Regions from separate parts of the Pseudoalteromonas sp. TB41 genome, predicted to be linked through region 2. Evidence: predicted binding sites of a transcription regulator. Region 2 holds the regulator's gene; the other holds the start of a gene.
The links. Region 2 encodes FliA, which starts transcription of late flagellar genes. Its sites were predicted from a motif close to CTAAAGNTNNNNNNNNNNNNGCCGATA; they were not measured.

Region 1 (7,161 bases), on a different contig from region 2:
CCAACATCTCACAACACGAGCTGACGACAGCCATGCAGCACCTGTATCAGAGCTCCCGAAGGCACCAAACCATCTCTGGTAAGTTCTCTGTATGTCAAGTGTAGGTAAGGTTCTTCGCGTTGCATCGAATTAAACCACATGCTCCACCGCTTGTGCGGGCCCCCGTCAATTCATTTGAGTTTTAACCTTGCGGCCGTACTCCCCAGGCGGTCTACTTAATGCGTTAGCTTTGAAAAACAGAACCGAGGTTCCGAGCTTCTAGTAGACATCGTTTACGGCGTGGACTACCAGGGTATCTAATCCTGTTTGCTCCCCACGCTTTCGTACATGAGCGTCAGTGTTGACCCAGGTGGCTGCCTTCGCCATCGGTATTCCTTCAGATCTCTACGCATTTCACCGCTACACCTGAAATTCTACCACCCTCTATCACACTCTAGTTTGCCAGTTCGAAATGCAGTTCCCAGGTTGAGCCCGGGGCTTTCACATCTCGCTTAACAAACCGCCTGCGTACGCTTTACGCCCAGTAATTCCGATTAACGCTCGCACCCTCCGTATTACCGCGGCTGCTGGCACGGAGTTAGCCGGTGCTTCTTCTGTCAGTAACGTCACAGCTAGCAGGTATTAACTACTAACCTTTCCTCCTGACTGAAAGTGCTTTACAACCCGAAGGCCTTCTTCACACACGCGGCATGGCTGCATCAGGCTTGCGCCCATTGTGCAATATTCCCCACTGCTGCCTCCCGTAGGAGTCTGGGCCGTGTCTCAGTCCCAGTGTGGCTGATCATCCTCTCAAACCAGCTAGGGATCGTCGCCTTGGTGAGCCATTACCTCACCAACTAGCTAATCCCACTTGGGCCAATCTAAAGGCGAGAGCCGAAGCCCCCTTTGGTCCGTAGACATTATGCGGTATTAGCAGTCGTTTCCAACTGTTGTCCCCCACCTCAAGGCATGTTCCCAAGCATTACTCACCCGTCCGCCGCTCGTCAGCAAAGTAGCAAGCTACTTTCTGTTACCGCTCGACTTGCATGTGTTAGGCCTGCCGCCAGCGTTCAATCTGAGCCATGATCAAACTCTTCAATTAAAAAAGTTTTATGTCTTTCGACAGCTCAATGAATTCTGAATTTATTTAATATCTTTCGATATTGAATTGACTGTGCTGCAATTCCTACCTAAGTAGTTATTGCTGTTGGTCACTCAGTTTCAATTGAGACTCTAAATTTGTTTGCCTCACTACCTAAGTAGCTTGGCTGTTAGAACTCAATCTGTACGAGTGCCCACACAGATGATTGCTTTATATTGTTAAAGAACGTTGCGACGTTGTCGCTAGGGATGCGTATAATACATCCTTTATTTTTCGAGTCAACACTTAATTTTAAACTTTCTTTCGATGATTTAAATTTAAGTTTTACTTAACTCTCTGAGTAGCTCATGCCTCGCTATGCGTTGGCGTTCCCCGTCTCAGTGGGGTCGCATTATAGGGAGATCCGAAAACAGATCAACCTTTTTTTTAGATCTTTTTACCGTTTGCTCAAGTTTCAAACAAACGAGGCTAAAATAGTAAAGAAACGCCTTACTATCGGTTGTTTTTTACACTCTTATTAACTATTTGCTATAAATTTCATTGCTATGTTCAATTAAGACGTTAAGATAGCAAGCTCACAATGTTAAATTAATGTTTATTTCCTGTTTATTGGTAGATCAAAAATGAAATTACCCGATCAAAAATCTTTTATCTTCGCAGTTATTCTTGCTGTTGTTGGTTTTGTTATCGTTAAGTTTGCGCTTGCAAGCCTAGCATTAGACCCTGCACTTCTATTCGGTGCCGGTTTATTAATTGGTGGACTTGTTATTGCTGCAATGTCATCAGTAAGTACAGAAGAAGCCGAAGTAAAAACAAAAACACTTTATGTTGGCAATCTTCCTTATCGTGCAAATGAAGGTGTAGTGCGTACTTTATTTGAAGAGCAAGGCAAAGTATTTAACGTTCGTTTGTTAAAAGATAAGAATACTGGCAAGCGTCGCGGTTTTGGCTTTGTTGAAATGGCACAAGCAGATGCTGATAATGCAATTGCTAAGCTAAACGATAGTGAGTTCCAACAACGTACTTTGAAAGTACGTGAAGCAAAACAAAAACAAGAAGATGATTCTAACTCTTATCGTTCAGAGTCGGATCAAACAGTGTAACTTGCTTAACCGCTAGTTTATCACTACATACATCAGCCGTTGCATAATAGTGCAGCGGCTTTTTTATGCCTGCTTGATTATCACTTAATTTGAGTAAAGAACTAACTCGCTTAGCAATGGCCGCACCAGAGTCTAATAACTGTACTTGCGTATTAAAGTAATCACTAATTGGTTTAGCTAAAATAGGAAAGTGAGTACAGCCTAATACCAGCACATCTATATCGTTATTAATATTTAATCGGTCTAACTCAGTGTGCAACTTATCAAGATCTAAGTGCTGGGTAAAAAAGAGAGTCTCTGCCAAAGTAACTAGTTCAACACTACTATATAAACTTGTGGTTATCGATGAGGCATGTTCTTTTATAAGTGCATCAGTATACGGGCTTGATACCGTTGCGGGAGTTGCCAATAAACCTATATGCTTTGATTGCGTTAATTGCGCTGCGGGTTTAATTGCAGGTACTACCCCAACAATAGGAATATCGGTAATTTGACGTACAGAACTTAACGCTGATGTTGAGGCGGTATTGCAGGCTATAACAATTAAGTCGACATTTAGTGACTCATCTTTAATAAATTGAATCAATCCACATAGGCGATGAATGATGGTTTGTTGCGACTGTGCACCATAGGGCAATAATGCATTATCCATAAAATAGCTATATTGAGCATGAGGAATGCTTTGCTGAATATGCTCAAGCACGGTGGTTCCACCTATACCTGAATCAAATACCATGATGTGCGCTGACAAACTACCATTCCTACTCTTTACTAAGAACGGCAGTTTGCCATGTGGCTTTTGTAAAAGAAAGTAGTTTTACTCAGTGCCTAGCTTTGCAGTAGCGGCGTTTAATTTATCTAAGTTTTCAAACATGGTGTTAGTGTAATCAACCAGTTTATCTATTTCTTGTTGATCTTGATTTAGCCATTGAATGATACCTGATAGCTGACTTTCTAATCCTAGGGTTTGCGCTTTAGAGTAAGCCGATTTTAGATCATCATTAAAAGGGGCAACAGTTTCGGCAATGGCTTTTTCTGATGTTGGCTTAATTTGTTCATACTCTTTAATGGCAGCAACGGTTTTGCTTTGACGTAAGTCCATTGAGAATGCCACCAGCTGTTCATTCCCTAAACTGAGTTCTTGGGCTTGTTCAAATGCTTTATCTAAATCGCCACTGAAAAAGGTTTTACTGACATCTTGTAACTCTGCCATTAAATCATTTATGGCTTGCTGCTCGTCTTCATTAAGCTCACCGTTTACTGACATCGAGAAAGAGAGCTCACGGGATTCAGAAAATTGCGTACTAAATGATTGTGAATCATCTGTTTTTTGATAGCGACTAGATGATTGCGATTGGTAAGCATCTGCAAAGCTAATACTCACCTCATCACCTTCTGCTGTGGTAAATGTATAATCAGCACTATTGCTTAAACTTACATATTGCGCCTGACTAACAGTTACGCTTGCAGGTTGTGGGTTAAATAAGTTTTGCTCAAATTTATCGAGGCCACTAAAGATACCCTCTTTAGACTTATCAATACCCTCTTCAAGTTCTTGATTAAATACGCCCATGCCTTTTAATTCATCCACAGCCTCATCAACACCCGTCTGCACTCCTTTACGTGCCTGATTTAGCATATCTTGTAGTTTGTCGTTATCGGCACCATTGGCTTTGGCTTTTTTTACCGAGCTTGTAACAAAGTCTAAAACATTTTTTACGACTTCATTAAAATCAAACAGTGGTTTGTCTTTTTTGGTTTCAGCGACCGGCAAACCTAGTTCTTTTGCCATTTTGTCACCTAATACGGCAGCAGCCAGTTCTTTTCCTCGTTGCTGATAACTAGTTGGTGGCGAGTCTATTTTAGGCTGTGGCATTGCTTGTTTAGTATTGTATTTATTAGCATTACTGTTTGGAACAAAACTAAAGTTACCTATTTTCATGAGAAGACTCCTATTTAGACTTACTCTTATATCGGCCAAGTAAGCCTATACTGTAGTAAAATGCTCAAAAAAAGCTCACTATATTTGATCAAAACTAGACAAATACGCTTCGCTCCCTACAATAGCGCCGATAAACAGATCTCAACGATAAGGTTATACCGTTAATGGCAGTTATAAATATAGATACCACGCAGTACGATGCACAATTAAATGAAAAAGAGCAGCGTATTACAGAGCAATTTCAACGTTTTGGTGTAAAACAGTTAGAAGTATTTAGCTCTGAGCCCATTAACTACCGCCAACGTGCAGAATTTAGAGTATGGCACGATGGTGACGATCTGTTTCATATTATGTTTGATCAACAAACAAAAGATAAAATACGTGTTGATACCTTTGACCCTGCAGCTCCTTTAGTAGGTGAAATTATGCAGGTGATGATTGATAATTTAAAAGACTGCGAAGTACTACGTCGTAAGCTATTTCAAATAGATTATTTATCAACCCTCAGTGGTGAAATTTTAGTGAGCTTGCTATATCACAAGCCACTTGATGAACACTGGTTAACTGAGATCAATGCCTTAAAGGAAAAGCTAAGTAGCCAGTACAAAATTGACTTTATTGGCCGTGCACGTAAGCAAAAAGAAAAATTGGGCGATGACTTTGTTACTGAGCGCTTAATGGTGAATGGCCAAGAGTTAATCTATCAACAGGTAGAAAATAGCTTTACTCAGCCTAATGCGAAGGTCAATATTAAAATGTTAGAGTGGGCACAAGAGTTATGTAAACCACTAAACAATGATTTACTAGAGCTGTATTGTGGTAATGGAAACTTTTCTATTGCACTTGCTGGTTTATTTAATAAAGTGCTGGCGACGGAAATATCAAAATCGTCGGTGCATTCAGCGCAATATAATATTGCTCAAAACCAAGTAACTAACTTAGATATTATTCGCATGTCGAGCGAAGAGTTTACTCAGGCAATGAAAGGCGAGCGTACTTTCTCTCGCTTAGATGGCATTGACTTGAGTAGTTACAACTGCCAAACCATCTTAGTCGACCCGCCTAGAGCAGGCATGGACACGCTTACGTGTGACTTAGTGGCTAATTATGAAAATATTATTTATATCTCATGTAACCCAGACACATTAGAGCGTGACCTTGAACACTTAACGCAAACCCATGAGGTTAAGCGCTTTGCAATATTTGATCAGTTCCCTTACACACACCATATTGAATCTGGTGTATTTTTACAACGTAAATAAAAAAAGCTCCTTAAGGAGCTTTTTTATTTAACCAAACTACTTATTTATTTGCTAAGTAATTAATGAGTGCGCTTACATCTTCTGGCGTTGAAATGCCTGACTCACCACCTAAGTTAAGCTTGTATTTACCATTAACGATAAACGTAGGAACGCCACGAAGTGCCCCTTTGCCTTTAAAGTAATCTTGGTCACGTTTCATTTTAGAGCTAAGTGTACGTACCGAGAAGCTTTCAAATAATTTATCAAACTTGTCGCCATCTACGCCTTGAGCTAAAAATACATCTTTTACATCTGCAAGCTCATTAAAACGAGCGCGCTTTGCATGGATATGATCAAACATCGCTGAAATAATTTTATCTTTTTGAGGTAGTACTTCAGCTGTAGCTAATGCTTGGCTGATCATGGTTTGATGTTCTGGGTCACGTACACCCACAAAATCTACATGGCTTTTCTTAAACTTTACGTTTTTATCTAGCTTAGGTTTGATCTCGGCCAGCAGTGGTTCCATGTTATTACATGCAGGACAGTAAAAAGAGAAAAACTCTTTTACTTCTGGTTTTCTGGTTGCACGATCAGAGACGACATCGTAATGCACGCCCTCTTCGTAAGTGGCAGCAAAACTGGTTGCAGCTAAAGGGAGTAATACAGCAAGTAACCCTGCTTTAACTAATTTGATCATTATTGTGGTGCTCCAAAAATTATAGTTTTAGTAAAAAGCTAATTAACTCATCAAGTTCTTGTTGGCTCTTGATTGTATTAATATTGATTTTGTATTTGTCATTTACGATAAATGTAGGCACGCCAGTTAATGCACCAAGTTCAGAATATTTATTCTGCTTATCTTGCATGGCACGTTCAGCTGCTATGATAGGCAAACTAGCGATGTCGGTATCAAATGTCGCGTTGTCAATTGCATTAAGCTCTAATAACTTTTTAACGTCTTTAATTTCAGTTAATGGCGCACGTTGTATATGAATGCTTTTAAAAATTTGCGCTGTTACCGCTTCAGCTTGACCGTGTTTCTTTGCGATTAAGTAAGCAAAGCTTAAATTACTTTGCGCTTGTGGTGAAACGCCTCCCAAAAAGTTGACATGATTTTTTACAAACTCAGCCCCTTCAGGTAAGTTTTCTGCAATCCCTTTGGCTACCGGCTCAAATTTAAAACAATGTGGGCAATAGAAAGAGAAAAACTCGGTTACATTCGGGGTTTTACTTTTTTCAACATCAATTACAGTGTATTGATTACCCGCTTCAAAGTTAGCAGCTAATGCTGCAAAAGGTAAACATAGGATCAGTAAACTTAGTTTTAATTTTTTAAGCATGAATATCTCGTTATACTTCTTTTTAAATAAAAATATTATGGCAATAATTTTAACGGGGCTTCTTGCAAAGCTGCAAACTGCTCTTTAAGCGCTAAAATTTGTTGCTCCCAGTATTTGTCATCTGCAAACCATGAAAAGTTCCGTACAAAAGCAGGATCACTCCAACGTTTTGCAACCCACCCCATGTAATGAATCATACGCATAGCGCGAAGCGGTTCGATCAGCTTAAGTTGTGAGTGATCAAAATCGCAAAACTCTTCATATGCATTCACTAAAGTGTCTAACTGTAACAGCTGTGTTTGTCGATCGCCACTGAGCATCATCCATAAATCTTGAATTGCAGGACCTTGACGGCTATCGTCTAAATCAACAAACATTAATGCATCTCCTGCCCATAGGATATTACCAGCATGGCAGTCACCATGTAAGCGAATGCCTTCTACATTTTTAT
Region 2 (7,161 bases):
CGTAAAATTGCATTGGGTAATGAAGTGCCTATTGTTGAGTCTCCAACTTTAACCCGAGCGCTTTATCATACTGCAGAAGTGGGTGAGCAAATCCCCGATCAGCTATTTACTGCGGTTGCTCAAGTGCTTGCTTATGTGTTTCAGCTTAAACGGTTTAAAAAAGGCCGTGGAAAACGCCCTGTTGCCCTTAATAAAAAGCTGCCTATCCCCGATGAATTTAAGTATTAACTGCTAACCAACTAACTTGGAATAGTTATTGCAATTTCAGCGTAGTGTCAATTTTTTGAAATTGTAGAGTTATGGAATTTAAAGCGGTATTACAACAACTTAATAAAGATAAAAAAGAATATGCGAAGGGCGTTGGTACACCGCTTTTGGTGTTGGCTGCGCTGGGTATGGTTATTTTACCACTGCCTCCATTCCTGCTTGATATATTATTTTCGTTTAATATCGCGCTTGCGTTAGTTGTATTACTGGTCACTGTATACACCATGAAACCGCTTGAGTTTGGTATGTTCCCAGCCGTGCTGTTAATTGCAACCATAATGCGCTTAGCACTCAATGTGGCCAGTACCCGGGTGGTACTGCTTGAGGGTCATAACGGTGGGGATGCTGCTGGTAAAGTCATTGAAGCATTTGGTTCAGTGGTAATCGGTGGTAACTACGCCGTGGGCTTGGTGGTGTTTTTAATTCTGATCATCATTAACTTTGTGGTAATCACCAAAGGTGCTGGTCGTATTTCAGAAGTATCAGCGCGTTTTACTCTAGATGCTATGCCAGGTAAGCAAATGGCCATAGATGCAGATATGAATGCCGGTTTTATCAGTGCCGAGCAAGCCAGAGAACGTCGTGAGGAAGTAACTCGTGAAGCTGACTTTTATGGTTCTATGGATGGTGCTAGTAAATTTGTAAAAGGCGATGCTATTGCTGGCATAGTCATTTTAGTGATCAATATTGTGGGTGGCTTATTTGTTGGCATGATCCAACATGATTTAAGTTTTTCACGCGCTATGGAAGTGTACACACTATTGACCATTGGTGATGGCTTAGTCGCGCAATTACCTTCATTACTACTTTCAATTGGTACTGCAATTGTTGTAACCCGTCAAAATGAATCGCACAACATGGGCGATCAGTTTAAGAAGCAATTAGGTAACGAAAAATCGTTATTTATTGCCTCAGGTATCCTTATTACTATGGGCTTAGTCCCAGGTATGCCACACCTTGCATTTTTAAGCTTAGGGGCGCTTTTAGGTTACCTTGCATACTATACTCAGCAAAATAAACTGAAATTAGCCGCTGCAGAAGCAGAAGAAGCCGAAAATGCGGCCTCAGGTACCGGAATTGCGGCTAAACAAGAGCAAAAAGAACTGGGTTGGGATGATGTTCAACAAGTTGATGTTATTGGTCTAGAAGTCGGTTACCGACTCATTCCTCTCGTTGACCAATCACAAGGTGGCGAGCTGTTAAACCGTATTAAAGGAGTGCGTAAAAAACTATCTCAAGAGCTGGGCTTTTTAGTGCCGCCGGTGCATATACGCGATAATCTAGAACTCGACCCAAATGCATACCGCATAACCATGATGGGTGTATCAAGTGGTGAGGGTGAGCTTAAACATGGTGATGAATTAGCGATTAACCCAGGCCAAGTATTTGGCCCGCTAAAAGGAATTGAAACTAAAGATCCTGCGTTTGGTTTAGATGCGGTTTGGATAAAACCCGATCAAAAAGATGAAGCACAGTCTTTAGGTTACACGGTGGTTGATTCGGCGACCGTGGTGGCAACCCATATTAGCCAGTTACTCACCAATAGCGCCGCATTATTACTCGGACATGAAGAAGTACAGAACTTATTAGATATGTTAGGTAAGAGTCACCCTCGCTTAGTTGAAGGACTTGTACCTGAGGTATTACCGCTGACCACCATCGTTAAAGTACTACAAAATTTATTAAACGAAGGGGTGGCAATACGAGATATGCGTTCAATTGTTCAAACCCTTGTTGAGTATGGCCCTCGTAGCCAAGACCCAGATGTATTAACGGCTGCAGTGCGAATATCACTGCGTAGATTAATCGTCCAAGATGCCGTTGGTATGTCTTCTGAAATCCCTGTCATAACCTTGGCGCCTGAGTTGGAACAGATGTTGCATCAGTCACTTCAAAATGCAGGTGATGAAGGTGCCGGAATAGAACCAGGGCTTGCTGATAGACTTCAAACATCATTGAATGAAGCGCATCAAAATCAAGAAATGGCCGGTGAACCTTCAATATTGCTAACGTCAGGAATGTTACGCACTGTGTTATCTCGATTTGTTAAATACACCATTCCAGGATTGCGAGTGATGTCTTATCAAGAGATACCAGATGAAAGACAGATCAAGATTGTCAGCTCTGTAGGCCAACAATAAGATTTTAAAGGGGTTTGAATTATGAAAATTAAACGTTTTTTTGCTAAAGACATGCGCACTGCACTAAAAGAAGTAAAAGAAGAGTTGGGTGTTGATGCGGTTATTATGTCAAATAAAAAACTAGCTAATGGCGTTGAAATTGTTGCTGCAGTTGATTACGACAAAGCCGCGACAAAAGCGCCAGAGCAGCCTCAAAGCCAACCTGCTGCAAGAGCTTCATTTGCACATACTGAGCAAAGTTCACATAATTTTGTTAAACCAGAACCGCAACGCGCTCAACCTAAGCCACAGGCAAAGGTTGCAGATAGCTTACAAGCCTTACTAGAGCGTCAGTCTCCACGTCCTCGTTCAGCAGAGCTTGCTTCAATGTTTTCACACTCTGGCATTGACACTTCTGGTCACTATCAAGAACAAGAGCCTGTGCAATCACGACCTAAAAATATGTTTGAACGTGAACAAAGCGCGCCAGTGCGCCCTCACACCCAAGCCGATAGCTTAGGTTTTGACGATTTAGACAGTGGCTTTGACGATTTAGATTCACCTAGCGCACCGCGTCAGCAAACAATGCATAAAGAATCCAGTGACATCAGCACAATGCGTGAAGAAATGAACGCAATTCGTCAACTATTAGAGCACCAAGTATCAGGTTTAATGCAGCAAGATATGGCACGTCGCGACCCGACCCGTGCATGTATGATTGACCGCTTAGTCGGTATGGGGATAGAGAAAAATGTTGCTGAGCAAATGGCATGTTTTGTACCAGACGATGTGTCTCGCCAACAAGGCTGGAAAGCTTTATTGAACATGGTTGAAGATCAAATGCAAACTACGAACAACGAAATACTTCGCCAAGGCGGTGTTTTTGCGTTAGTCGGGCCTACAGGCGTGGGTAAAACCACCACAGTTGCAAAACTGGCAGCATTGGGTGCACAAAAATACGGTGCCGATAAAGTAGCGCTTATTACTACCGATACTTACCGTATTGGTGCTTATGAGCAGCTAGCAACGTATGGTCGTATTATAGGTTGTGGCGTTAAACAAGTTAAAGATGCAAATGAATTAGCAGAAGTTTTATACCATTTACGAAATAAACGTCTAGTCTTAATTGATACAGCGGGAATGAGTCAACGTGATTTACGCTTAACCGAGCAGTTAAACACCTTAATGCGTAATCAGCGTGTTGATATACGTAGTTATTTAGTATTAAGTGCGACGGCGCAAATTAATGTATTACAAGAAACAGTAAGGCACTTTAAAAAAGTACAGCTAAGCGGATGTATTTTTACTAAACTTGATGAGTCATTGAGTTTAGGTGAGATTATTAGTATTGCGATTCAAAATCGTCTCCCAATAGGGTATCTTACTAACGGTCAGCGAGTACCAGAAGATATTAGAGTGGCAAATGCCGAAAAACTAGTAAAAAAAGCTGAGCAATTGTATTTAAAAAGAATAAAAGCACAACAATCACGACACCAATCAGTGGCGTCGAGCACAGTAGAGATGTATGATTAACACAGTTTTAGATCAAGCAAGCGGCCTTCGCAAAATGAGCAAGAATAATAATAACGGCGTAAAAGTTATCGCTGTCACCGGCGGCAAAGGTGGAGTGGGTAAAACGAACGTATCCCTTAACACGGCAATCGCGTTAGGCCAACAAGGCAAACGTGTGCTTGTACTAGATGCTGATTTAGGATTAGCGAATTGTGATGTGATGCTTGGACTGCGCGTTGAGCGTAATTTATCTCATGTTTTATCGGGCGAATGTGAACTTGATGATATTTTAGTCGAAGGTCCCGCAGGCATAAAAATAGTGCCTGCAACATCGGGTTCGCAAAGTATGGTTGAGTTATCACCCTCAGAGCACGCTGGACTTATTCGTGCATTTAGTGAACTTAACACCGACTTTGATATTTTAATTGTTGATACCGCTGCGGGTATTTCCGATATGGTGCTGAGTTTTTCTCGCGCAGCGCAAGATGTGGTTGTGGTGGTATGTGATGAGCCTACATCAATTACCGATGCCTATGCTTTAATTAAAGTACTTAGCCGTGAGCACGGCGTTTATAAATTTAAAATTGTTGCCAATATGGTGCGTAGTTTACGCGAAGGGCAGGAATTGTTTGCAAAACTTTCAAAGGTTACCGACCGATTTTTAGATATATCAATGGAGTTGGTTGCAACGGTTCCATATGATGAAAATATGCGCAAATCAACGCGCCGCCAAAAAGTAATTGTTGAGGTTTTTCCTGGGTCGCCTGCTGCAATTGCTTTTAAAACACTGGCTACAAAAATTGCTAAGTGGCCAACACCTAGTCAAGCCTCGGGTCATTTAGAGTTTTTCATTGAGAAACTAGTTAGTAACTAACAATGACAATACCGGTGAATAGAGCTATGGGATATCAGTCAACACAAAATTTAAATATGATTGTTGAAAAGCATGCCTCATTAGTCAAAAAAGTGGCGTGCCATTTAATTGCTCGTTTACCGGCCAGTGTGCAGCTAGATGATTTAATTCAATCGGGTATGATTGGTTTAATTGAAGCTTCAAAAAACTTTGATGCGAGCAAAGGCGCAAGCTTTGAAACCTTTGCCGGTATTCGTATTCGTGGTGCGATGATAGACGAAATGCGCCGAGGCGATTGGGTTCCACGTTCAGTTCACAGAAAAAGCCGTTTGGTTGCAGAGACTATTGTTGCGCTTGAGAACAGTTTAAACCGTGAACCTAAAGATAGTGAAGTTGCTGAAAAACTTGAAATTTCGCTAAATGAGTACCATCATATTTTAAACGATGTAAATGTAAGCAAAGTGTTAGGTATTGAAGACCTTGGTATAGATGACGATGTGATTACACCTCATGGCCAAGATTTAGCACTAGACAAACCGTTCAATAATGTTAAAAATGAACGGTTTAATGAGTCTTTACTCAGTGCAATAAAGTCGTTACCGGAAAAAGATGCAATGGTGCTTTCTTTGTACTATAACGATGAGATGAATTTAAAAGAAATTGGGCATATACTCGATGTAAGTGAATCGCGTGTAAGTCAGATACATGGTCAGGCGATGATTAAGCTTAAAGCAAAAATCAATGACTGGATAAACTAGAAGTAAGTAAATAAAGGTTCAGGCCTCACTGGAGGATGTTTTGGATAAAAACATTAAAATTCTTGTTGTTGATGATTTCTCAACAATGAGACGTATTATTAAAAACCTGTTGCGCGATTTAGGTTTTACCAATGTTCAAGAAGCAGATGACGGGTCAACTGCTTTGCCTATGTTGCAAAATCAAGCGTTTGATTTTGTTGTAACAGATTGGAATATGCCAGGCATGCAAGGTATTGATCTTTTGAGGGCAATTCGAGCTGATGAAAAATTAAAGCATATTCCTGTTTTAATGGTTACAGCAGAAGCTAAAAAAGAACAAATAATTGCTGCGGCCCAAGCAGGTGTTAATGGTTATATTGTTAAACCATTTACTGCAGGTACATTGAAAACTAAATTAGAAAAAGTGTTCGAACGCTTAGGTTAATGAGAGGGAGAGGCTTATGTCAGCACCTGCTGCGCCTCAGATTACTTTAGAACAAGCTCGCCAGTTAGTTGTTTTTTTAGAAAATGGTGAGCAAGATAAAGCGAATCAGTTAATTTTAGAAACAGCTTCACAAGAGCAATCACAGTTATTTGCTGAGGTGGGTAAGTTGACGCGTCAACTGCACGAAGCTTTAAAAAGTTTCGAGTTAGACACGCGTTTAACAGACATTACCACTGATGCCATCCCTGACGCAAAAAAACGCCTTAACTATGTCATGGAAATGACAGAAAACGCAGCCAATAAGACAATGGATGCGGTTGAAGCAAGCTTACCATTAGCACAAGAAATCGCTGACGAAATAGCTGATATCAAGCCAACGTGGGATCGTTTAATGAACCGCGAAATAGAGCTTGGTGAGTTTAAATCACTTTGTCATAGTATTGATAAGTTTATGAGCAGTTCTCATCACAAAACCGATGAGTTACAAATGCTGATGACTAATGTGCTGATGGCTCAAGACTATCAAGATTTAACCGGTCAGGTTATTCGCCGTGTTATTGAACTTGTCCGTGAAGTTGAAGAAAGTTTAATTCACCTGTTGACTGCATTTGCAGCGCAAGGTGGTGAGGTTGAACCAACTGAACAACCAGAAAAAATAGAAGATCCCATTGTTGCACAAACACTAGCAGGTCCCGAAGGGCCTATTATTGATAAAGAAACGCGTAATGATGTTGTATCTGATCAAGATGAAGTTGATGATCTATTATCAAGTTTGGGCTTCTAATAGGAGAGTACTGCATGAGCTTTGAAGTCGATGAAGATATTTTACAAGACTTTTTAGTAGAGGCCGGAGAAATCCTTGAGCTTTTATCTGAACAGTTAGTAGAACTGGAAAACAACCCAGATGATACTGAGCTACTAAACGCAATATTTCGCGGTTTCCACACTGTAAAGGGTGGCGCTGGCTTTTTGGCTATGACAGAGCTTGTTGATGCATGTCATGGTGCTGAAAATGTGTTTGATTTACTGCGCCAAGGTGTAAGAACAGTTAACTCTGAATTAATGGATGTGATTTTACAAGCACTGGATACCATTAATGAAATGTTTGCCACGATTAAAAATCGTGACCAGCCAGAGCCTGCTGATCCAGAATTACTTGCAGTACTTCACAAACTTGGACAGCCACCGACAGCAGAAGAGCTTGCCGGCGATTCTGTGGTTGAAGAT

Region 1: the regulator FliA is predicted to act here: its motif matches at 4,156-4,182, upstream of L641_RS0106785 (DUF5610 domain-containing protein).

What each region holds. Positions count from the first base shown of each region.
Region 1 covers NZ_AUTH01000044.1:504-7,664, forward strand. The annotation lists rRNA gene L641_RS22255 (16S ribosomal RNA) at 1-1,081, opposite strand, end outside; gene L641_RS0106775 (RNA-binding protein) at 1,705-2,184, shown strand; gene murI (glutamate racemase) at 2,147-2,935, opposite strand; gene L641_RS0106785 (DUF5610 domain-containing protein) at 3,002-4,126, opposite strand; gene trmA (tRNA (uridine(54)-C5)-methyltransferase TrmA) at 4,291-5,388, shown strand; gene L641_RS0106795 (thiol:disulfide interchange protein DsbA/DsbL) at 5,429-6,067, opposite strand; gene L641_RS0106800 (thiol:disulfide interchange protein DsbA/DsbL) at 6,087-6,710, opposite strand; gene L641_RS0106805 (serine/threonine protein kinase) at 6,746-7,161, opposite strand, start outside.
Region 2 covers NZ_AUTH01000082.1:45,029-52,189, forward strand. The annotation lists gene flhB (flagellar biosynthesis protein FlhB) at 1-228, shown strand, start outside; gene flhA (flagellar biosynthesis protein FlhA) at 300-2,408, shown strand; gene flhF (flagellar biosynthesis protein FlhF) at 2,430-3,920, shown strand; gene L641_RS0112235 (MinD/ParA family protein) at 3,913-4,773, shown strand; gene L641_RS0112240 (RNA polymerase sigma factor FliA) at 4,800-5,510, shown strand; gene cheY (chemotaxis response regulator CheY) at 5,551-5,934, shown strand; gene L641_RS0112250 (protein phosphatase CheZ) at 5,951-6,718, shown strand; gene L641_RS0112255 (chemotaxis protein CheA) at 6,733-7,161, shown strand, end outside.